Regions from separate parts of the Geodermatophilus sp. SYSU D00867 genome, predicted to be linked through region 1. Evidence: riboswitches for the same ligand, from Rfam matches in the RefSeq annotation. Region 1 holds a riboswitch; each other region holds the start of a gene.
What was found. Region 1 has a riboswitch for cyclic di-AMP ahead of ACI8AK_RS07590 (aggregation-promoting factor C-terminal-like domain-containing protein). Riboswitches for the same ligand answer to the same signal wherever they lie in the genome.
Positions count from the first base shown of each region.

Region 2: another riboswitch for cyclic di-AMP. It lies ahead of ACI8AK_RS20615 (C40 family peptidase); the one in region 1 lies ahead of ACI8AK_RS07590 (aggregation-promoting factor C-terminal-like domain-containing protein).
Region 3: another riboswitch for cyclic di-AMP. It lies ahead of ACI8AK_RS00395 (transglycosylase family protein); the one in region 1 lies ahead of ACI8AK_RS07590 (aggregation-promoting factor C-terminal-like domain-containing protein).

Region 1 covers NZ_JBJGZC010000006.1:129,449-137,035, reverse strand. The annotation lists gene ACI8AK_RS07595 (class I SAM-dependent methyltransferase) at 1-330, opposite strand, end outside; gene ACI8AK_RS07590 (aggregation-promoting factor C-terminal-like domain-containing protein) at 338-1,276, opposite strand; cyclic di-AMP (ydaO/yuaA leader) riboswitch at 1,518-1,678, opposite strand; gene ACI8AK_RS07585 (hypothetical protein) at 1,830-2,726, opposite strand; gene ACI8AK_RS07580 (LLM class flavin-dependent oxidoreductase) at 2,986-4,155, shown strand; gene ACI8AK_RS07575 (FMN reductase) at 4,152-4,775, shown strand; gene ACI8AK_RS07570 (AmiS/UreI family transporter) at 4,772-5,527, opposite strand; gene ACI8AK_RS07565 (hypothetical protein) at 5,604-5,906, opposite strand; gene ACI8AK_RS07560 (hypothetical protein) at 6,041-6,223, shown strand; gene fmdA (formamidase) at 6,281-7,534, opposite strand.
Region 2 covers NZ_JBJGZC010000027.1:30,184-37,770, forward strand. The annotation lists gene ACI8AK_RS20610 (M48 family metalloprotease) at 1-1,079, opposite strand, end outside; gene ACI8AK_RS20615 (C40 family peptidase) at 1,250-2,446, opposite strand; cyclic di-AMP (ydaO/yuaA leader) riboswitch at 2,463-2,642, opposite strand; gene ACI8AK_RS20620 (hypothetical protein) at 2,799-3,086, opposite strand; gene ACI8AK_RS20625 (D-alanyl-D-alanine carboxypeptidase family protein) at 3,198-4,928, opposite strand; gene ACI8AK_RS20630 (DEDD exonuclease domain-containing protein) at 5,094-7,046, shown strand; gene ACI8AK_RS20635 (Lrp/AsnC family transcriptional regulator) at 7,057-7,341, shown strand; gene trpD (anthranilate phosphoribosyltransferase) at 7,363-7,587, opposite strand, start outside.
Region 3 covers NZ_JBJGZC010000001.1:68,507-76,093, forward strand. The annotation lists gene menD (2-succinyl-5-enolpyruvyl-6-hydroxy-3-cyclohexene-1-carboxylic-acid synthase) at 1-1,333, shown strand, start outside; cyclic di-AMP (ydaO/yuaA leader) riboswitch at 1,676-1,845, shown strand; gene ACI8AK_RS00395 (transglycosylase family protein) at 1,850-3,004, shown strand; gene ACI8AK_RS00400 (isochorismate synthase) at 3,101-4,375, opposite strand; gene ACI8AK_RS00405 (demethylmenaquinone methyltransferase) at 4,412-5,131, shown strand; gene ACI8AK_RS00410 (phosphoribosyltransferase) at 5,344-6,030, shown strand; gene ACI8AK_RS00415 (geranylgeranyl reductase family protein) at 6,071-7,345, shown strand; gene ACI8AK_RS00420 (NADH-quinone oxidoreductase subunit A) at 7,498-7,587, shown strand, end outside.

The sequences.
Region 1 (7,587 bases):
GGCCAGCACCCACCGGGCACCGGCGAGGACGGCGGCGACGGCCACCAGGCCGCTGCCCGACCCGAGGTCGAGCACCGTGCGGCCGGCGACGGTGGCGGGCTCGTCGAGCAGGTGGCGGGCCAGCGCCTGCCCGCCGGGCCAGGCGGCGGCCCAGAACGGCGGCTCCTCGCCCGCCCCGCCGGCCGCGGTCTCCATCGCCTCCCACAGGGCGACGACGTCGTCGGCGACGTGCAGCCGCACCTCGGGGACGAGCGAGGGCCGGCGCACCTGGGTGTGCGCGCGGACGAACCCCGCGGGCACCACCCGGGTGGCCGGCCCTCGATGGATCACGTGTCGATCAGTACCAGCCGGTGGCCTGGCTGTGCGCCCAGGCGTCGCACGGCGAGCCGTAGCGCTCCTCGATGTAGATCAGGCCGGCGTCGATCTGGCGGTAGCCGTCGGAGGTCTTGGCGATCCCGGTGCTGGCCCAGGTGGAGTCCAGGAACTGCGGGATGCCGTAGGCGGTGCTGGTGGGGTTCTGGGCGTTGGGGTTCCAGCCGCTCTCCTTGCCCCACAGCTTCTCCAGGCAGGAGAACTGCTCGCCGCTGCCGACCTTGCTCAGCGCGTAGTCCTTGAAGGAGCCGGAGGGCGCGGCGGGCGCGGCCTCCTCGGCGGCCTCCTCGGCGGCCTGCTCCTCGGCGGCCTGCTGCGCGGCCGCGGCCTCGGCGGCGGCCTGCGCCTCGGCGGCCTGGCGGGCGGCCTCCTGCTCCGCGGCGACGCGGGCGGCCTCCTGCTCGGCGGCGACGCGGGCGGCCTCGGCCTCGGCGGCCTGGCGGTCGCGCTCGGCCTGCTCGGCGGCGAGCTGTGCGTGGGCGGCACCGGCCTCCTGCGCGCTGCGCTCGGCGCGCGAGGCGGCGATGTCGGCCAGCGACGTCAGGTCGGGGGCGGTCGCGGCCTGCTGCTCGGGGATGCCCAGCTCGTCGGCGACGCTGACCGCGGTGCCGGCGGTGTCGGTACCGGCGGAGGCGGCGGGGCCGCTGGTGGAGACGACGCCGACGATCAGCGCGCCGGCGGCGGCGGCGCCGAGCAGGAGGGCCGGGCGGCGCGGGCCCAGCGGCGGGCCGCCGCGGCGGAACAGGCGCCGGCGGGCGGGGGCCTCGGCGGCGTCCGCGACCGCGGGCAGCTCGCGGGTGGCGGTGCCGGCCGTGGTCTCGGCGGCGGTGTCGGGGGTGTCGGCGGTGGCGAGCTCGACGGTCGCGGGGGCGTCGGCAGGCGTGTTCGGGACGTGGCGGGACATGAGGGGGTGAGGGCTCCGAGGGAGAGTGCGCGCGGCAGCGGGCCCGGAGGCGGACCTCGGGCATGCGCGTGCGGCGCGGGGCTACGGGTGTCGCGGACTACGGGGTCCCCGGCGACGTCGTCGCAGGGAGCGGCAGGGCAGGGGCGGCCGGCGTCAGGCGGACGCGGGAGCGCGGTGTGCGCGCGGGCAGCTGCACCTGCGGGCCGCTTCGGCCCGGAGGCGGGGCATGCGGGGACTCTCCGTTTCTTCCGTGAGCCGCCTACCGAGTTAGCTGACGGGTTCGGGCGGGAAGGAGCCCTACGCGCGCCGGGCCGGAGCTCGGCGGGCGCGATTCACCCCAGTACTGCGGTGGGTCCCCGGCTCGCGTCCACGGGCGCGGACACGACTCGGCGGCGTCCGGCCGGGCTCCCCAGGACGGGGACCTGACGACCAGCCGGACGTCAGCCACCGTACGGTCGTTACCGGTTCGTGACAACCGCCGGGGCCGGAGGTGCGGCCGTGACGGGTGGGGCGGACCCCCTCGTCCCGGAACCCGCCCCCGCGTCGCCGCTGGTCAGGAGGCCGCGGCCACCTCGGGCCGGCCGGGCCCGTGCAGCGGTGTCACGTCGGACACGTCCGTCCCGGACGACGCCGGACGCGACTCCGCCCGGAGTCCACCGGCGGACTCCTCCAGTCGGGCCAGCCCCCGCTTGTCGCCGAGGGCGGGGACGTCGTCGGGCACGACGCCGGTGACGACGGCGAGCGCCTCGTCCAGCTGCCCGGTCAGCAGGCGCAGCCAGTCGCGCGCCCGGTCGCGCTCGTCGCGCAGGGGCTCGAGCTCGGCCTCGACGGCGTGCCGGCGCTCGAGCGCCTCGGCGTCGGCCCGCGCCCGTGCCGCGGCGGCCTCGCGGTCCCGCCGCTCGCGCTCCGCGGCGGCCGCCTCCTCCAGCCGGGCCGCCTCGCGGCGCGCGGCCTCGAGGACGGCGGCGGCCTCGCTGCGGGTCTGCTCGCGGGCGGCGAGCACCGCCTCGCGCATCTCGGCCACCCCGGACAGCCGGGCCTGCGCCTCGGCGAGCGCCTCGGCGCGGATCCGCCCGGCCTCCTCCTCGGCGGCGGCCGTCAGCGCGGCGGCCTCCTCCTCGGCCCGCCGCACGATCGCGGCCGCGTCCTCGGGGCCGGGCAGGCTCTGCCGCTCGCGGACCAGCTGGGCCAGCCGCCGGCGGGCGTTCTGCAGCTCGGCCGACGCGGCGGCGTAGCGGCTGAGCAGGTGCTCGTTCTCCCGGCGCAGGACCAGCAGCTCGGTCTCGGCCCAGGCGACGTAGTCGTCCACCTGCACGCGGTCGTAGCCGCGGACCGCCCCGGTGAACACCGGCCCGGTGCCCAGCAGGCCGTCGAGCCCACGTCCCGGAGGCGGCTCCGCGGTGCCGTCCCCGGTCCCGTCGGGAGCAGCTCCCCGTCCCCGCAGCGACATCCCGGTTCCCCCTCGGTGCGCCGTCCGATCCGGCCCCCCACCGGCGCGCCGGTCGGGGGTGATCACAGAGTTCCACCCGTCGGGTGCGGCCGGACGGGTCGACACGGACGCGCGCGGGGCGTCCGGACCGGTCGCGCCCGGACGTGCCGGGCCGGTCACCGAGCGCGGTCGAGAGGTCTCAGTACGGTCACGGAGGCGCCGGGAATGCCCGGCGGGGGCAGGTCGTTGGGCCGGGTACAGTAGTTGCACTCTCAACCACATGGAGCACGAGATGCAGTTCGGGGTCTTCACGGTCAGCGACGTCACGACCGACCCGACGACGGGGCGGACGCCGAGCGAGGCGGAGCGGATCAAGGCCGTCGTCACCATCGCGAAGAAGGCCGAGGAGGTGGGCCTCGACGTCTTCGCGCTCGGTGAGCACCACAACCCGCCGTTCTTCTCGTCCTCCCCCACGACCACGCTGGCCTACGTCGCGGCGCAGACCTCCCGGCTGCAGCTGTCGACGTCGACCACGCTGATCACCACCAACGACCCGGTGAAGATCGCCGAGGACTACGCGATGCTGCAGCACCTCGCGGACGGCCGCGTCGACCTGATGATGGGCCGCGGCAACACCGGCCCGGTCTACCCGTGGTTCGGTCAGGACATCCGCAACGGCATCCCGCTGGCGGTGGAGAACTACGCGCTGCTGCGCCGGCTGTGGGACGAGGAGGTCGTGGACTGGCAGGGCCGGTTCCGCACCCCGCTGCAGGGCTTCACCTCCACCCCGCGGCCGCTGGACGGCGTCCCGCCGTTCGTGTGGCACGGCTCGATCCGCTCGCCGCAGATCGCCGAGCAGGCCGCCTACTACGGCGACGGCTTCTTCCACAACCACATCTTCTGGCCGAAGGAGCACACCCAGCGGATGGTGGAGTTCTACCGGTCCCGGTTCGAGCACCACGGCCACGGCGCCGCCGACCAGGCGATCGTCGGCCTCGGCGGGCAGGTGTTCATGCGGAGGAACAGCCAGGACGCCGTCGCCGAGTTCCGGCCCTACTTCGACAACGCGCCGGTCTACGGGCACGGGCCCTCGCTCGAGGACTTCTCCCGGGAGACGCCGCTGACGGTGGGCAGCCCGCAGCAGGTCGTCGAGCGCACCCTCGGCTTCCGCGACTACGTCGGCGACTACCAGCGGCAGCTGTTCCTGATCGACCACGCCGGCCTGCCGCTGAAGACCGTGCTCGAGCAGCTGGACCTGCTCGGCGAGGAGGTCGTGCCGGTGCTGCGCCGCGAGTTCGCCGCGCTCAAGCCGGCGCACGTGCCCGACGCCCCGACCCACGCCGCCCGGGTGGCGGCGCGCGGCGGCGCGCAGGACTCCACGGTGTACGCCGCGGGTGACGACGTCACCGGCCGTGCCGACGACGCCCGCGAGGAGGTGTCCGTCCGATGACCACCCGCACCCTGGCCGTCGTCAGCGCGGGGCTCGGCGTCCCGTCGTCGACCCGGCTGCTGGCCGACCGGCTCGCGGCGGCGACCGTCGCCGCGCTGCGCGAGCGCGGCGAGGACGCCACCGTCGAGGTCGTCGAGCTGCGCGAGCACGCCCGCGACGTCGCGGACGCGCTCGTCACCGGCTTCCCCAACGCCGCGCTGCGCGCGGCGGTCGCGACGGTGACCGGCGCGGACGCGGTCATCGCGGTCACGCCGGTGTTCACCGCCTCCTACAGCGGCCTGTTCAAGTCCTTCGTCGACGTGCTGGACAAGGACGCGCTCACCGGCACGCCGGTGCTGCTCGCGGCGACCGCCGGCACCGCCCGGCACTCGCTGGTGCTCGAGCACGCCGTGCGGCCGCTGTTCAGCTACCTGCGCGCGGTGACCGTGCCGACGGCGGTCTTCGCGGCGAGCGAGGACTGGGCCGGCGGGGACGGCGCCGGCCAGGAGCTGGCCGCGCGGATCACCCGCGCGGCCGGCGAGCTGGCCGACGTCGTCACGGGCCGGCCGGCGGCGGCCCGCCCGGCCGACCCGTTCACCGACGTCCCCTCCTTCGAGGACCTCCTCCGGGGCACCGCCTAGGACCGGTCCTGGACCGGCGCCTGGGACGACCCGCCGCCGCGCGGGTCGGCGGGCCGCGCCGTGTCGCGCTCGGGGGCCTGCCGGGCGACCGGCACGCCCTCCGGCGCGGCCGGCGGCCCGGCCGGCACCGGCGCGGCCGGCGGGACGGCCGGCTGCGGGCGGCCCCGCAGCCGCGGGTACGCCAGCACCAGGCTGGCCGCCAGGACGATGGCCAGGATGACCGCCCACGTGCCGGTGTAGTCGGCCCAGGAGCCGGTGAGCAGCAGGAACGCGGGCAGGGCGGCGGTGAGCAGCCCGGCGACGACGGCGATCGCGCCCGTGTAGCGGGTGAACTCCTCCCGCTTCAGCCCCAGGACGACGAAGAACAGCGCCCAGAGCACCGCCCAGTACAGCCAGATGACGCCGAAGCCCGGGTCCCGCGGCTCGACGTAGAAGAAGTTCAGCCCGGCGTACACCAGCGCGCACGCCGCCACGAACGCCGAGAACCAGCCCAGCCCCGTGCCGTCGAGGCCGGCGAGCAGGTTGATCCCCACGTACAGGTACGTGAAGCCGAACAGGTAGAGGCCCGACGCGGCCAGGATCGTGGCCGTGTCCCCGTCGGCCGTGACGAGCAGGACGGTCGGCGTCACCACCTGCAGCGCCCCGACGAACAGGTTGAGCGGGGCGGCGGCGCGGGCGTCCACCAGCCCCAGCAGCATCAGGCCGTTGACGACCAGGACGGCTCCCACGTACAGCAGTCCCACGGCTCCCATGTGCGGTCATCTCCTCGGGTCCCGCGACGGTGCGGACGTCCCCCGTGGCTGGTGCCGGCGGCGGTCGCGCCGGCGGTCAGGAGCCCGGCTCCCCGGACTCCCGTTCGTTCTCCCGGACGGCCTCGTCCTCCTCGAGGGCCTCGTCCTCCTGCAGGCCCTCGTCCTCCTGCAGGGCCTCGTTCTCCTGCAGGGCGCTGTCGATGAGGTCGGCCAGCCCGCCGACGGAGCGGTGCGGACCGCCCCGGCGGACGACGACTGGCTCGGGCACGTCGTCGTCGGACGACAGCCCCTCGGTGAGGTCGTGCGCCGCCCGCAGCGCGGCCTTGCCGGCGCGGTCGGCCGCCTCGTGTCGCTCGATCCGCGGGACCTCGTCGGTCACCTGCCGCCTCCCTCCCCGGCGTCCCGCCACGGTCGGTGACCCCCGGTCCCGGTTGGACGGACGGCGCGCCGGGTACCCGTCTCCCCGGCCTCGAACATCCGGGAGCCGTGCAGTGCTCGTGTGAGGAGCGATCCGTGCAACTCCGGGTCGAGGTGGTGTGGACGTGCGCGCCGTGCGAGGTCGGCGGGCAGGACGTGGCGGAGGACGGTGACGACGACCCGACCTGCTGGAACTGCGGCGGGCCGGTCGTGGTGACCGCCCGGCCCTCCGTCCGCCGGCCCCTCCCCCAGCCGTTCCCCGAGCCGGACGCCGCCTGAGGGCGGCGCCCGGCCCGGGCGGGCGGGTCCCGGCGTGCGCCGGGACCCGTCGGGCGGTCAGGACGTGACGGCGCACTGCCCGCGGTCGGCTCGGACCGGCCCCGACGCCGACGGCTTCACGTCGAAGTCGAAGATCGCCGTCGGCAGGTACAGCGAGCAGCAGGCGTTCGGGATGTCGACGACCCCGCTGACGCGGCCCTCGATCGGCGCCGACCCGAGCAGCAGGTAGGCCTGCTCGCCGGAGTAGCCGAACTTCTGCAGGTACCGGACGGCGTTGAGGCAGGCGTTGCGGTAGGCCTGCGTGGCGTCCAGGTAGAGGTTGCGGTCCTCCTCGTGCTCGACCGAGATCCCGATGAAGGTCAGGAACTCCGAGTAGCGGGGCTCGACGTTGCCCGGGATGAACACCGGGTTGGTGGTCACCCCGTAGGTCTCCATGCCGCCCTTGATCAGGTCGATGTGGAAGTCGATGAACCCGCCCATCTCGATGGCGCCGCAGAACGTGATCTCGCCGTCGCCCTGGCTGAAGTGCAGGTCGCCGCCGGACAGCTTCGCGTCCTGCACGTGCACCGGGTAGAAGACGCGGGAACCGCGGGAGAAGTTCTTGATGTCGTGGTTGCCGCCGTTCTCCCGCGCCGGCACCGTACGTGCGCCGTCCCGGGCGATCGCCGCAGCCACGTCACCGTCGGCCTGCCCAGCCAGCGTCTGGTCCTCGATCGGGAGCAGCGCCAGGGCGGGCACGCGGTCGGGGTCGGTGTCGGCCAGGGCCTTCTCCCGCCGGTTCCACCGGGCGAGCAGGTCGGCCGACGGGGCGGTGCCGAACAGCCCCGGGTGGGTCAGGCCGGTGTAGCGGACGCCCGGGATGTGCCGGGAGGTCGCCACCTGGCCGTGGAAGTCCCAGATGGCCTTGTAGGCGTCCGGGAAGTAGTCGGTCAGGAAGCCGCCGCCGTTGGCCTTGGCGAAGATGCCGGTGTAGCCCCAGCCCTGTCCGGGGGCCTCGCCGTACTCCTGCGGCGCCTGCACCGGGCCGAGGTCGAGGATGTCGACGACCAGCAGGTCGCCGGGCTCGGCCCCCTCGACGCCGATCGGGCCGCTGAGCATGTGCGCCCGGGTCAGGTCGACGTCGCGGACGTCGTTGGCCGAGTCGTTGTTGCCGATCTGGCCGTCTGTCCACTCCCGGCACTCCACCCGGATGTCCTGCCCGGGCCGGACCATCGTGGCGACGGGTACGTCCGGGTGCCAGCGGTTGTGCCCCGGGACGGCCTGGTCCCGCATGGACTTGGCCTGGTCGACGGTGAAGACGACGTCTGGCATGTCCCCCACACTCCGATCTCCGTTGACGGGAGGGCCGACCCGCGTCCGCGGGC
Region 2 (7,587 bases), on a different contig from region 1:
ACCGCGACGAGGAGCAGCACCAGCGGCACCACGCGCGGGTCGCCCGCCGAGTCCGCGCCGGCGCGGCGCAGCAGCGGCGCCCAGGTCAGGAGCCAGCCGAGCAGGGCGACGGCGGCGGCCGCGCCGAGCGCCCCGATGAGCGTGCCGGTCAGGACGTCGTCGGTGGCCACGTGCCCGAGCTCGTGGGCGACGATCGACTCGATCTCGTCCGGGGGGACGTCGGCCAGCAGGGTGTCGTAGAGCACCACCCGGCGGGTCGAGCCGAACCCGGACACGTAGGCGTTGAGCGACGTCGTCCGCCGGGACGCGTCGGCGACCAGGACGTCCTCGACCGGGGAGCCGCTCTCCTCGGCCAGCCGGAGCAGGTCGGTGCGCAGCTCGCCGGCCGGCAGCGGCGTGAAGCTGTTGAACGCGGGCTCGATGACCACCGGGTAGAGGAAGGAGCCGACGACGACCAGCGCGGCCGCGCCGCCGGCCGCCCACGCCCACCAGGCGCGGGGGGCGCGGCGGGCCAGCGCGACGAGCACCAGCAGGCCCAGGGCGGTGAGCCCGGCGTCGATGGCGGTGGAGACCGCGACGTCGCGCAGCCACAGCGGCCAGGAGCGCGTGGACAGCCCGTAGCGGTGCCGCACGACCTCGCCGTAGGCGGAGATCGGCAGCGTCGCCAGCCGGCCGACGACGACCAGCGTGACCGTGCCGAGCAGCACGGTGAGCGGCCAGCGGCGGCCTCCCGCCCGGCCGACCGCGGTGACCAGGCGGCTGCCCAGGCGGGTGAGGCCGAGCAGCGCCGAGACCGCGAGCCCGAGCACCAGGTTGGTCAGCGACGCGGGACGGATGTCGGCGGCGAGGGCCTCGGCGCGGCGGACGACCTCGGCGGGCAGCCCGGCGTCGTCGGTGACCGGGGAGGCGCCGCCGGGCGGGGTGGGCAGCGGCGTCCAGGGCGTCCGGAGCGCGATGACGAGGACGAGCGCCGCGCCGAGCACGAGCGCGACCAGCAGCGCGGCCCGGCGGGAGCCGGTGCGGTCTGGCCGGGTGGCCTCGGGGCCGGGGCGGGTGCTCGTCCCGCCCGCCCTGCCCACCCGGCCGATCCTAGGCGCGCGCCGGTGCCGCACCGTGCGCTCCCCCGGCGGACGCCGAGGGCCGGCGACCCGTCCGGGTCACCGGCCCTCGGCCTCGCGACGTGCTGGAACGGCCTCCCTGCAGGGGCCCGCCGGGAGCTCGCGAGCGGTGGGGGCGGGGAGGTCCTCCGTCAGGCGATGCGGCGCATGGCGGTGATGCCGCCCATCGAGTCGACCGACACGACCTTCACCGGCTGCCCCGACGTGGAGGCGTGCACCATCTGGCCGTTGCCGATGTACATCGAGACGTGGCTGACCGGGCTGTAGTAGAAGATCAGGTCACCCGGCTGCAGGTCCGCCCGCGAGACGGCGGTGCCCATGCGCGACTGCATGCTGCTGGAGTGCGGGAGGCTGATGCCGGCCGCGGCGTAGGCGTACTGGGTCAGGCCCGAGCAGTCGAAGGCGTTCGGCCCGCCGGCGCCCCACACGTAGGGGTCGCCCACCTGGGCCAGCGCCGTCTGCACCGCGGTCTGCGCGGCACCGCTGCCGCCGCTGCCCGCCGACGGCGCCGGGGCCGGGGCCGGAGCGGGGGCCGCGGCCCGCGTGCCCGCGGTGGCCGGCGCGCTCTCCCCACCCGCGCCGCCGCCGGCGCTGGGCCCGGCCTGCGCGCCGGCGGCCAGGCCGGCCTCCTGCGCGGCGAGCGCCGCCTGCCGCTGCGCCTCGGTGAGCGCGGCGAACTGCGCCTGGTAGTCCGCGATGTCGCCCTGGAGCTGCGCCTCCTGGGCGCTCAGGCCGTCGAGGGTGCGCTGCGCCTCGGTCTCGGCGGCCTCGGCGTCGGCCTGCGCCTGCCGGGCGGCGGCGGCCGCCTCGTTCACCTGGTCGAGGACCGAGGTGGTGTGGTCGGCGATCTGGCCGAGGGTGGCCAGCGAGGCGACGAAGTCCTCGGCCGAGTCGCTGGTCATCAGCAGGTCGAGCCCGGCGAAGCCGTCGCCGTTGCCGGCGGTGTAGGCGCTGCGGGCCACCTCGCGGATCCGGCCGTCGAGGTCCTGCAGCCGGTCCTGCGCCTCGGCGGCGGCCCGGTCGGCCTCGTCGGCGGCGGCCTGCTGCTGGGCGAGGACCTCGCGGGCCTCGTTGACCTGCTCGGTGACGACCTCGAGCCGGTGACCGGCCTCGGCGGCGAGCTGGGCGGCCTGCTCCGGGGTGCCGGCCCGCTCGGGGTCGGCGGCCGCGGTGCCGGACAGCAGGGTGAGGGTCAGCGCGGCGGTGGTGCCGACCAAGGTGACCCGGCCGAGGCGGCGGGCCCGCGACGGGCGGTGCAGGCCGGCGATCCGGGTGGTGGGTGTGGACTTCTCGCGTGCATGCCCCAGGGCAGGGCGGGGGGTCGCCACGGGCGGCGGCTCTCCGTTTCTTCCTCAGCAACCGCCTACCGAGTTAGCTGACGGGTTCGGGCTGGGAAGACGTGCCCTATCTCCGCGCCCCGGTCGGGACCGGCGCGCGCGAGAACTCACCCCAGTGCTGCGGTGGGTCCCCGGCTCACCTCGCGCACCTCCGGGAGGGCGTCCGGTGACTCGGCGGTGTCGGCCGAGGTCACCCTGCGTCGGGTGACGACCACCCGGCCGGACGGCGCCACAGTACGGACGTGATGCAGTTGTGACAAACGGGGGGTGCGGGAACTGTGAGGACACACACGGTCAGCAGCCGCGCCACTCCGGTGCGTACCCGATCGGGTGTCCGCGCCGGTCAGCCCGTGCGCCGGCGCCCGTCCCGCGACGGCCGGTGCCGCAGGGGCGGCACCAGGCCGCCCTCGGCCAGCGCCCGCACGGCCCGCCGCTCGACGTCGTCGAGCTCCACGACCACGCCCGGGCGCGGCAGTGCGCCGTCCGCCGTCCGGGCCGCCGGGACGGAGGGCACCGGCAGCAGCACGGGGCCGGTGTCCCGCTCCGCGGGCGGGGCGCCCAGCAGGGCGGTGACGACGCAGTCGGCGCAGCCGGCGCCGCGCGCGGTGCACGAGTCGCAGTCGATGAGCATGGCCGTGTCCCTCCGGTGCCCCGGCCGCGCCGCCCGGTGCCGGGCCGCGGTCGGGACGGGTCTCCCTGTCGGTCGACCAGCACGCTAGGGACGGCCACCGACAGTCCCGGCTCAGCCGCCCGCGTACTCCCAGTGCCAGGGCTCCTCGCGGCCGTTGCCCGGGTCGGCCCAGGTCGGGTGCAGCCACCCGAACCGGCCGGCGTTGGCGACCATCCACGCGTACTGCGGCGTGCCGAAGCCGTCGATGCCGCCGCACAGGTCGACCGCCAGCCCCCAGCCGTGGTTGCTGGTGCCCGGGACCGCGGCCAGCGCCGGCTTCTCCCCGTACAGGCGGACCTGGCCGGCGTAGGTGCGGTAGGAGTCGGTGATGCAGATCGGCTGCCCGAACGCCGACGCGAACGCCGCGCTCATCGCCCGCCAGGCCGCCGCGGCGTCGCAGCGCAGCGAGTGGCCGCCCACCCCGATCGGGCACAGCGCGCTCGGCGGGATGAGGCCGTTGGGGTAGCCGCCCCAGGCCCGGGCGCCGTCGAAGCTCGGCGGGTAGACGGTGTTGCCGCACTCGACCCGCAGGGCTCCGCCGACCGGACCGGGGGCGGGCACCTCCGGCCGCGGGCCGAGGCTCGGCCGCCCGACGTGGACCACCTGGTCGGCCGGCAGCCGGCGGACGACGACGGCGCCGGCCCGCGCGTCGGCGGCGAGCACGGTCTGCGCGTCCAGCGCGATGCCGACGTGCCCCAGGCCCGCCTCGGGGGTCCCGAGGAAGACCAGGTCGCCGGGCAGGACGTCGGCCGGGTCGACGGGCGTGGTGACCGCGAACAGGCCGGCCTGGTCGGCGGGCAGGTCGATGCCCGCGTCGCGGTAGACGGTGGAGACCAGCGAGCCGCAGTCCCAGGAGTCCGGGCCGGCCGTCCCCGGCGCGTAGGGCCGGCCCAGGGCGTCCATGGCCGCGGTGACCGCGGCCAGCGTCTCGGCGGGCAGCACGAGCAGCGACACCGGCCGGCGCGGCAGCTGCGCGGCGCCGCGCTGCGCGCCGCCGGCGGCCGCGCCGATCGGCGTGAGCCCCGCGGGCAGGCCCCGGACCGGGTCGAGCAGCTCGGCCGCCGGCGGCGCGGTCACCCCGGCCTGGCGCAGCTGGCCGAGGTAGGCCCGCCAGTTGGCCGCCGTCTGGGTGTTGACGTCGACCTGCTGGCGCTGCAGGTCCGACAGCTGCCGGTCGACGTCGCCGAGAGCGACGTCGAGCTCCGCGGTGACCGCGTCGGCGGAGGCCTCCAGCTCGGCCACCTCCGCGGCCAGCCGGTCGGCCCGCTGCCGCGCCTCGGCGAGGACGGCGTCGGCGGAGGTCTGCCGGTCGACCGCGGTCCGCCGCTGCTGCTCGGCGGCACCGACCACCTCCGTGGTGTGCGCGTCGACGGCCTCCAGGTAGCCCAGCGCCGCGACGACGTCGGCCGGGTCGCCGCCGGTGAGCAGCACGGTCAGCGGGGTCAGCGCGCCGCCGTCGCGGTAGACCGCCGACGCGTACCGCGCCACCACCGACCGGTGCTGCGCCAGCTCGCCCTCGGCGGCGTCGACCGTGGCGCGGGCGGCGTCGACGTCGGCCTGCGCGTCGGCCAGCTGCTGCCGGGCGGCGGCCACCTCCGTCTGCCGCTGCTGCAGGTCGGCCTGGACCTCGGCGGCGCGCCGCTGCAGCCGGTCCAGCGCCTCGCTGTCGAGGACCCCGCTGGTCCCGCCGGGCTGGTCGCTGGGCGCGGCGGCCGCCGGGGCGGCGAGCAGGACGGCCACCACCGCCGTGACCAGCACGGACACCACGCCCCGCCGGGTGCGCCCCAGGGAACGCGCGCGCATCGGACCACCTCTGCAGTTCCGGACCCCGCCGGTCCGCCCGGGGATCGTCATCTCCGTGGAGCCGCTGCCGCAAGCGCGACGCGCCCCGCCGGTCCCCCGGTCGGGCGAGGTCTCCCCCGGGCGCGCGTCCCCGGGACTGTCCGACCCCCGGCCTACCGTCCCGCCGTGCTCTTCCCCGCCAGCGGCACGGGCTCCTCGGTGCCGCGCCACGAGCAGGCACCCGCCCACGGCGCGCGGCCGCTCCCCCGCACTCCCTACGTCCAGGCGAGCATCGACGACCTCGGCACGCCACTGGCCGGCGTCACCTTCGTCGTCGTCGACCTGGAGACCACCGGCGGGTCGCCGAAGGACAGCGCGATCACCGAGATCGGGGCGGTCAAGGTGCGCGGCGGCGAGGTGCTCGGGGAGTTCCAGACGCTGGTCGACCCCGGCTGCGAGGTCCCGCCCTACATCAGCGTGCTCACCGGGATCACCACGGCGATGGTCGCCACCGCCCCGCGGATCGACGCCGTGCTGCCGGCCTTCCTGGAGTTCGCCCGCGGCGCCGTCCTCGTGGCGCACAACGCCCCCTTCGACCTGGGGTTCCTGAAGGCGGCCTGCGAGCAGACCGGCACGCCGTGGCCCGCGGCCGCCTCGGTCGACACCGCGGTCCTCGCGCGGCGGCTGCTCTCCCGCGACGAGGTGCCCAACTGCAAGCTCGCCACCCTGGCGCCCTACTTCTCCGCCTCCACCTCGCCCTGCCACCGGGCCCTCGACGACGCCCGGGCGACCGTCGACGTCCTCCACGGCCTGTTCGAACGACTCGGCCCGCTCGGGGTGACGTCGCTGGAGGAGCTGCACGGGCTCACCCGCCAGGTCGACCCCGTCCGCAGGGGGAAGCGCCACCTGGCCGACGGCGTCCCGTCCGGCCCGGGCGTCTACGTCTTCCGCGGGCCGCGCGAGGAGCCGCTGTACGTCGGGACGTCGAACGACCTGCGCACCCGCGTCCGCAGCTACTTCTCCTCCGGGGAACAGCGCAGCCGGATGACCGAGATGGTGGCGCTGGCCCAGCGCGTCGAGGCCGTCCCGTGCGCGCACGACCTCGAGGCCGCCGTCCGGGAGCTGCGGCTGATCGCCGAGCACAAGCCGCGCTACAACCGCCGCTCCCGCTTCCCCGAGCGCGCGCTGTGGCTGCGGCTCACCGAGGAGCCCTTCCCCCGGCTGTCGACCGTGCGGCGGGTCCGCCCCGACGCGGGGCTCTTCCTCGGCCCGTTCGCCGACCGGCGGGCCGCGGAGATGGCCACCGCCGCCATCCACGAGGCGCTCCCGCTGCGGCAGTGCACCGCCCGGCTGTCCCCGCGGGTGCGCACGAGCACCTGCGCGCTGTTCGGCATGGGGCGCTGCGGCGGCCCGTGCGGGGGCCACCAGTCGGTCGAGGAGTACGCCGCGGTGGCCGCGGTGCTGCGCGCGGCGGTGGCCGGCGACCCGAGCGCCCTGGTCGCGCCGCTGCTGGACCGGGTCGACCGGCTGTCGGCCGCCCAGCGGTTCGAGGACGCCGGGGTGCTGCGCGACCGGGTCGCGGTCCTCGTGCGGGCGGTGCGCCGGCGGCAGCGGCTGGAGTCGCTGGCCGCCGTCCCGGAGGTGGTCATCGCCCGGTCCGACGGCGCCGGCGGGTGGGCGCTGTCGGTCGTCCGGCGGGGCCGGCTGGTCGCGGCCGGGTGCGCGCCGCGCGGGACGTCGGTCCGCGACACCCTCGCCGTCCTGCGCGCCACCGCCGAGACCACCCCCGACGACGGCGGGCTGGCCGCCACCGTCGACGAGACCGAGCTGGTCATGCGGTGGATGGAGAAGCCCGGCACCCGGCTGGTCGAGGTCACCGGCACGCTCGCCTGCGCCGCCCCGGGCACCGGCGGGCTCAGCGGGTTCCTCGCCCGGGTGGAGGCCGGCCGGGCACTGCGCGACCCCTTCCACGACGGCCGGCAGCTGGGCACCCGCACCCGCCCCGAGCGCGTCTCCCCCGAGGGTCCGGCCGCCGCGGGTCCGGCGCCCGGCGGCCCGGTGACGTCCTGGAACGGCCCTCCCGCAGGGGCCCGCGCCGAGCGGAGCGAGGCGTGGGGGGCAGGAGGGTCCTTCAACTAGCATCCGGGGCGTGATCACCGCCATCGTGATGATCGACGCGGCCACCGACGCGATCCCCGAGGTGGCGGCGGCGATCGCCGACCTCGACGGCGTGAGCGAGGTCTACTCGACCGCCGGGGAGGTCGACCTGATCGCGATCGTGCGGGTCCGCGAGTTCGACCAGGTGGCCGAGGTGATCGCCGGGCGCGTCAACAAGGTGCCCGGCGTGCTGGAGACCGAGACGCACATCGCCTTCCGCGCCTACTCGCGGCACGACCTGGAGGCGGCGTTCTCCCTGGGCCTCGAGAACCAGTGACTCGAGGGCTCGTGACCGGCCTCAGCGGCCGGCGGCCTCGCGGCTGACGGCCACCCACCGGTCCAGCAGCGCGGCGGCCCGGCCGTCGTCGACCGCGGCGGCGGCCCGCTCGATCCCCGCGCCGAGCAGGTCCCCGAGCTCGCCGCCGCGCTCGTCGAAGGCGGCCAGCGCCGCGGCGGCGTTGAGCAGGACGGCGTCGCGCACCGGTCCCCGCTCGCCGTCGAGCACCCGCCGGAAGACCGCCGC
Region 3 (7,587 bases), on a different contig from region 1:
CAACCAGACGATCGAGCAGCCGGGCCTGTACGGCGGCGCGGTGCGCTGGGCGGCCGACGTCGGCGTGCCCGAGGCCGGCCGCGAGGCCGCGCAGAACCGCTACTGGCGCTCGGTGGTGTCCCGGGCACTGCTCGCGGCCACCGGCGTCCTGTCCGGCGACCCCGGGCCGGTGCAGTTGGACCTGCCCTTCCGCGACCCGCTGCTGCCCGAGGAGGAGCCCGGCCCGCTGGCGGGCCCGTGGGCCGGCCGGGACGGTGGCGCGCCGTGGACCGCCGGCGCGTCCGCGCCCGCCGCGGCCGCACCGATCGCCGACGGCCCGCGCACGCTCGTCGTCGCCGGGGACGGGCCCGACGCCGCCGGCCGGGCGTGGGCGGCCGGCGCCGCCGCGGCCGGCTGGCCGGTGGTCGCCGAGCCGAGTGGCGGGGCGTGGACCGACGGCGCGGTGCGCGGCGGGGCGCTGCTGCTCGGCGTGCCCGGCTGGCTGGACGCGCACCGGCCCGACCGGGTGGTCGTCGTCGGCCGGCCGACGCTGTCCCGGCCGGTGTCCGCGCTGCTGGCCGACCCGCGGGTGCGCGTGGAGACCGTGGTCGCCGGGCCGCGCTGGCCCGACGCCGGCCGCTCCGCCGCGCTGGTCACCCGCGCCGCCCCGCCGGCCGGGCCGCCCTGCGACCCCGGCTGGTCCGCCGCCTGGCGCGCGGCCGCGGACCGGGTGGGCGCCGCCGTCGACGCCGCCCTGGACGCCGCGCCCGGGCTGACCGCCGCCCGGCTGGCCCGCGACGTCGTCGCCGCGCTGCCGCCGGGGGCGCTGCTGGTGCTCGGCTCCTCCACGCCGGTGCGCGACGTCGACCGGCTCGCCGTCCCGCGCGGCGACGTCGCCGTGCTCGCCAACCGCGGCGTCGCCGGCATCGACGGCACGGTGTCCACCGCCGTCGGCGCCGCGCTGGTCCACGGCGGGCCGGCGGTGGCGCTCATGGGCGACCTGACGTTCCTGCACGACCTGCAGGGGCTGCTCACCGGCGAGGGCGAGCCGCGCCCGGACCTCACCGTGGTGGTGCCCGACAACGACGGGGGCGGGATCTTCGCCCAGCTGGAGCCCGGGCGGCCGGCGTACGCCCACGACTACCGGCGGGTGTTCGGCACGCCGCACGGGCGGGACCTGGTCGCCGTCGCGGCGTCCCTGGGGTGGGAGGCGGTGGCGGTGACCACGCCGGAGGAGCTCGCCGCCGCGCTGGCGCGCGGCGGGCCGCGGGTGGTCGTCGCCCGCACCGACCAGCGCGCGGAGGCCGACCTCGCCGTCGCCCTGCGGGAGGCCGCGGGCCGCGCGCTGGCCTGACCGGTCCGAGGAGCGCCGGAGAGGGCCCGGGCACGGCCCGGGAGCTCGTCCCAGGCCCTCGTGACGGGCCGGTCCGGCACGCGTTCCCGGTGGCCTTCGTCACGGGACCCGGCGCGGACGCGGCGGGGACGGCGCGACCCCGGCAGGGCCCGATCGTGCGCGGCGAGCAGCGGGTTCCGTTACCCGCGCGGTGGTCACGCCGACGTCACGCCGTACCCCACACGCCCCGGCCGAACCGCCGTGTGACCGCCGTCACGACGACAGTCGACATGACGACACGTAACGTTTTGGCTGCGCTCAGCGAACACAGAGCGCGGCGCCGGTCCGCCAAACCCTGCCCACCGGTCGCCCACGTCAACTCCCAGGGCAGGGGTGGGGGACCCACTCTTCCGGCGCGCGACGGCCTACGGGGGCCTGTCGGAGCGCGCCTCGGGGTGAAGCCGCGGACCGCGGCCGGGCACCGATCGCCCGAACCCGACAGCTCACCTCGCCGGCGGTGATCGGGAGATCATCACCATGCCCAAGCACCGCGCACCCCGCTACGTCCGCACCAAGAAGGTCATCGCCAAGGCCCCTGTCGCCGCCGGCGCCGCCGCCGTCGGTCTGGGCGTCCTGAGCTCGCCGGCCTCCGCCTCCACCACCCACGACTGGACCGGCGTCGCCCAGTGCGAGTCCAGTGGCAACTGGAGCATCAACACCGGCAACGGCTACTACGGCGGGCTGCAGTTCAGCCAGTCCACCTGGGCCGCCTTCGGGGGCACCGACCTCGCCCCGCGCGCCGACCTCGCCACCCCGGCCGAGCAGGTCCAGATCGCCGAGGCCGTCCTGGCCGGCCAGGGCGTCGGCGCCTGGCCGACCTGCGGCAAGTACCTGACCGACGGCACCACCGCGGCCGCCGCCGAGGCGCCGGCCGCTCCCGCCGAGCAGGCCGCCCCGGCCGCCGAGGCCCCGGCCGCTCCGGCCGAGCAGCCGGCCGCCGAGCAGGCCGCCCCGGCCGAGCAGGCCGAGGTCAGCACCGAGGAGTACACCGTCCGCTGGCGGGACACGGTGGCGAAGATCGCCGCCGCCCACGGCCAGAGCTGGCGGGAGCTCTACGAGCGCAACGTCGACGTCATCGGCGGCAACCCGAACCGGATCTACCCCGGTCAGGTGCTGGCGCTCAGCGGCTCGACCGCCGCCCCGGCCGAGGCCGCTGCGGCTCCCGCCGCCGAGGCCGCCCCGGCCCCGGTCGCCGCCGCCGGCGAGGCGGCGCCCGCCGCCACCCCGCCGATCGCCGAGGCCGCCCCGCAGGTCGCGCAGGCCTCGGTCGTCGCCGAGATCACGAACACCGCCGGCGCGATCCACGAGGCCGTGCAGGCGGCGGCGAACGCCGTCGTCAGCAACGTCCCGGGCGCCGCGGACATCACCCTCGGCGGCACGCGGGCCAGCGCGGTCGACCCGGACGGTCACCCCTCCGGCAAGGCGCTGGACTACATGGTCATGTCCGACGCCGCCCTCGGCGACGCGATCGCCCAGTACCACGTCGACCACTGGGACGAGCTCGGCGTCGAGTACGTCATCTGGCAGCAGCGCATCCTGACCTCGCCCGACGGCGCCTGGAAGGCGATGGAGGACCGCGGCGGCGCGACCGCCAACCACATGGACCACGTGCACGTGAACTACGTGGGCTGACCTCCGCCTCACCCGACGAGGGCCCCGACCGCGCGCCGCGGCCGGGGCCCTCGTCGTTCCCGGGGCAGGACGGCGGCCGGCCGGGAGCGGGCCGGCTCAGCCCTCGAGCGCGGCCTGGAAGGCGGCGAACTTCGACTGGGTCTCGGCGAGCTCGGCCGCCGGGTCGGAGCCGGCGACGATGCCGCAGCCGGCGAACAGCCGGGCCGAGCACGGGTCGTCGTCGACCAGTTGCGCGCAGCGGAGGGCCAGCCCGAACTCGCCGTCCCCGCGGGCGTCGAGCCAGCCCACCGGCCCGGCGTAGCGGCCGCGGTCCATGCCCTCCAGCTCGGCGATGACCCCGGCGGCGGCCTCGGGCGGGGTGCCGCAGACGGCGGCGGTGGGGTGCGCGGCGTCGACCAGCTCCAGCAGCCCGGCGCGGCCGCGGGCGCCCGAGCGGCGCTGGGTGCCGACGACGTCGGTGGCCAGGTGCCGCACGTTGGGCAGCGTGAGCAGCGAGGGCTGCTCCGGCACCGACAGCGCGGTGCAGAACGGGTCGAGCGCCCGCACGAGCGAGTCGACGGCGAGGGCGTGCTCGGCGCGGTCCTTGGCGCTGGCCAGCAGGCCGGCCGCGAGCCGCTCGTCCTCGGCGCCCGCGCCGCGCGGGGCGGTGCCGGCCAGCACCCGCGCCGACAGCTGCCGGCCGGTGCGGCGCAGCAGCAGCTCGGGGGTGGCGCCGAGCAGCCCGTCGACGGCGAAGGTCCAGCAGTCGGGGAAGCGGGCGGCCAGCCGGTCGAGCAGGCGGCGGGGGTCCAGCGGCACGTCGGCGGTGACCAGCAGGTCGCGCGCGAGCACCACCTTGGCGAGGTCACCGGCGCCGATGCGGCCGATCGCGGCGGACACCGCGCCGCACCACGAGGCGGGGTCGAGCGCGCCGTCGGCGTAGCGCAGCCGCCCCGGCGCGGGGGTCAGCGGCTCGCGGGCCGCCGCCAGCACGTCGCCCGGGTCGGCGTCGCCGGTCGTGGTCACCCAGGCGACGCCGTCGCGGCGGCCGACGACGACCTCGGGGACGACGAACACCGACGTCTCCCGCGCGGGGTCGAACGCGACGCTCGCGAACACGACCGGCCCGGAGCCGGGCACGCCCACCTCGTCGTCGACGGCGAGGGCGGCGCTGCGGTCGGCCCACCAGGCGGCGGCCTCGGCCAGCGCGCCGGCACCGGAGACCTCGAGGCGGTCCGCCTCGCCCCAGCCGACCAGGCCCTCGCCGCGGCGCACCCAGGACAGCGCGCCCTCGCGCGGCAGCAGCGCCAGCAGGTCGGGGGAGTCGGGCAGCGCGACCGTGGTCACGGCGGGCGCGGCGGCGTCCGGGGTGGTCACCGCCGCTGCCGTCACGTCCCCCAGCGTAGGCAGCCGGTAGCGTCGTCCGCCGTGGCAGACCGGCGAGACAGCGCACACACCGCCGGGTCGAGGGCCGGGCTGGACAAGCAGCCGCACGAGGTCGCGGCCATGTTCGACGGCGTCGCCCGCCGCTACGACCTCACCAACACCGTGCTCTCCGGCGGTCGCGACGCCGCCTGGCGGCGGGCCACCCGCGAGGCGCTGGGCGCCCGGCCGGGGGACCTCGTCCTCGACGTCGCCGCCGGCACCGCCGTCTCCACGGTGGAGCTCGCCGCCGGGGGCGTGCGCGCCGTCGCCTGCGACTTCTCCCAGGGGATGCTGCTGGCCGGCGCGGGACGGCCGGTGCCCAAGGTGGCCGGCGACGCGATGGCGCTGCCGTTCGCCGACGCGAGCGTCGACGGGCTGGTCGTCTCCTTCGGCCTGCGCAACGTGGCCGACCCCGACGTCGCGCTGCGCGAGTTCGCCCGGGTCGTCCGGCCGGGCGGGCGGCTCGTCGTCTGCGAGTTCTCCAGCCCCACCTGGAAGCCGTTCCGCACCGTCTACACCGAGTACCTCATGCGGGCGCTGCCGCGGATCGCCCGCGCGGTGAGCAGCAACCCCGACGCCTACGTCTACCTGGCCGAGTCGATCCGCGCCTGGCCCGATCAGCCGGCGCTCGCCGCCCGCATCCAGGCCGCCGGGTGGACCGACGTCGCCTGGCGCAACCTCACCGGCGGCGTCGTCGCGCTGCACCGCGCCGTCCGCCCCTGACGGGCCGCCGGCGAGGGCTCCCGCGGCACGCCCACGGGGATAGCGTCGCCGCATGACGACACCGACACCGATGCCCGAGCCGCCCGGTCCGTCGCCGTCCCCGGTCGACCCGATCTCCCCGCCGTCGCCGGCCCCGCTGCCGCAGCCGAGCCCCACCGACCCGAGCGCCCCGCCGCCGTCGGGACCCCAGCCCGTCTGACCCGGGCCGCGCGGTGGACGGCCGCCCGTACCGCGACCGGCGCGACGCCGGCCGGCAGCTCGCCGCGCGCCTGACCGACCCCGCCCGTCCCCCCGCCGTGCCGCTCGGCCCCGACGCGCTCGTCCTCGGCCTGCCCCGCGGCGGCGTCCTGGTCGCGGCCGAGGTCGCGGCGGCGCTCGGCGCGGAGCTCGACGTGGTCGCCGTCCGCAAGCTCGGCCTGCCCGAGCGGCCGGAGCTGGCCATGGGCGCGCTGGCCGCGGTGGGGGAGACCGTCGAGAGCGTCCGCAGCGAGTCCGTCCTCGCCCGCAACCCCGTCGGACCGGCCGCCGCGGACGAGGTGCGCCGCTCCGAGCTCGCCGAGCTGCGCCGGCGCCAGCTCGCCTACCGCGGCGACCGGCCGCCGCCCGCGCTCGCCGGCCGCACCGCCGTCCTCGTCGACGACGGGCTGGCCACCGGCTCCACCATGCGCGCCGCCCTCGCCGCGGTCCGCGCGGCCGGCCCCGCCGCGGTCGTCGTCGCGGTGCCCGTCGGGGCGCCCGACGTGTGCGCCGACCTGTCCGTGCTGGCCGACGAGGTCGTCTGCCCGGTCACCCCGCACCCGTTCGGCGCGGTGGGCCGCTACTACGACGACTTCGGCGAGACGTCCGACGACGAGGTGCGCGCCGCGCTCGCCGGCGGCTCCGGCGGGGGGCCCGCCTAGGCTCGGGACGACCGCAGACCGAGCACCGAGGGGGCCGCGCGTGACGAGTCCGACCGCCGGGGGCAGCGCCGACGTCGTGGTGGTCGGTGCGGGGCCGGCCGGGTCGGCCGCGGCCTGGACGCTGGCCACCGCCGGGCTCGACGTCGTCGTGCTGGAGAAGGCGCGCTTTCCGCGGGAGAAGGTCTGCGGCGACGGCCTGACCCCGCGCGCGGTGAAGGCGCTCGACGAGATGGGGATCGACGTCTCCCCGGAGGCCGGCTGGGTGCGGCACCGGGGCCTGCGGGTCTTCGGCGGCGGCCGGGTCGTCGAGGTCGACTGGCCGCAGCTGTCCTCCTGGCCCGGCTACGGGCTCATCCGGCCGCGGAAGGACCTCGACCCGATGCTCGCCGAGCACGCGGTGGCCGCCGGCGCCCGGCTCGAGCAGGAGGTCACCGTCACCGGCCCGTTGCTGGACGACGCCGGCCGGGTCGTGGGCGTGCACGCGCAGGCCGGCCCGGACAGGGAGGCGGTGACCTGGCGGGCGCCGCTGGTCGTCTCCGCGGAGGGCCTGTCCGGCCGGCTGGCCAAGGCGATCGGCCTGACCCGCCGCGAGGACCGCCCGCTCGGCGTCGCCGTCCGCCGGTACGTCGAGACGCCGCGCGGCGAGGACCCCTACCTCGACATCTCCTTCGACCTCTCCGCCGAGGGCCCCACCGCCGACTCGATGCCCGGCTACGGCTGGTCCTTCGGCATGGGCGACGGCACCGCCAACGTCGGCTTCGGCCTGCTCGACACCCGCCGCGGCGGCGAGACCGACGCCCGCACCGTGCTGCGCCGCTGGCTGGCCACCCTGCCGCCGGAGTGGCAGCTGGGCGAGGAGCACGCGGTCACCCCGCTGCGCGGCGCCGGCCTGCCGATGGCGCTCAACCGCGGGCCGGCCTACACCCGCGGCCTGCTGCTGGCCGGCGACACCGCCGGCGTGGTCAACCCGTTCAACGGCGAGGGCATCAGCTACGCGCTGGAGACCGGCCGCATGGCCGGGGAGACGGCGGCCGCGGCGCTCGCGACACCGGAGGGGCCGGCCCGCGAGGCGATGCTGCGCCGCTACCCCGAGCGGCTGCGCGAGGCCTACGGCCGCCACCACCGGCTCGGGATGGCCTTCCTGGCCCTGCTCGACCGGCCCGGCCTGGTCCGCTTCGCCACCGCGCACGGGCTCGAGCGGCCGGCGATGGTGAACGCCGCGCTGCGGCTGATGGGCAACCTCTCCGACGGCCGCGACGGCGACCGCTTCGACCGCGTGGTCGCCGTCCTCACCCGCCTGGCGCCGTCCGTCTGAGGAGCGCCGGAAGCGGTCCGTGACCGGACCGTGACCCGGGGATGTGAACTCACTCACCCCCCGCGCTTCACTTGCCGCCCCCGGCGGCATAGGCTCGTGGCGCGAGTTTGTGAATTTCTTCACAAGCCCACGAGCCGCCGAGGGAGGCGCCGGTGCTGTCGTCCTACGTCCCGATCGTGGGGCTGTTCGCGCTCGCCGCGGCCTTCGCGCTGTTCTCGGTGACGGTCGCGCCGTTCGTCGGT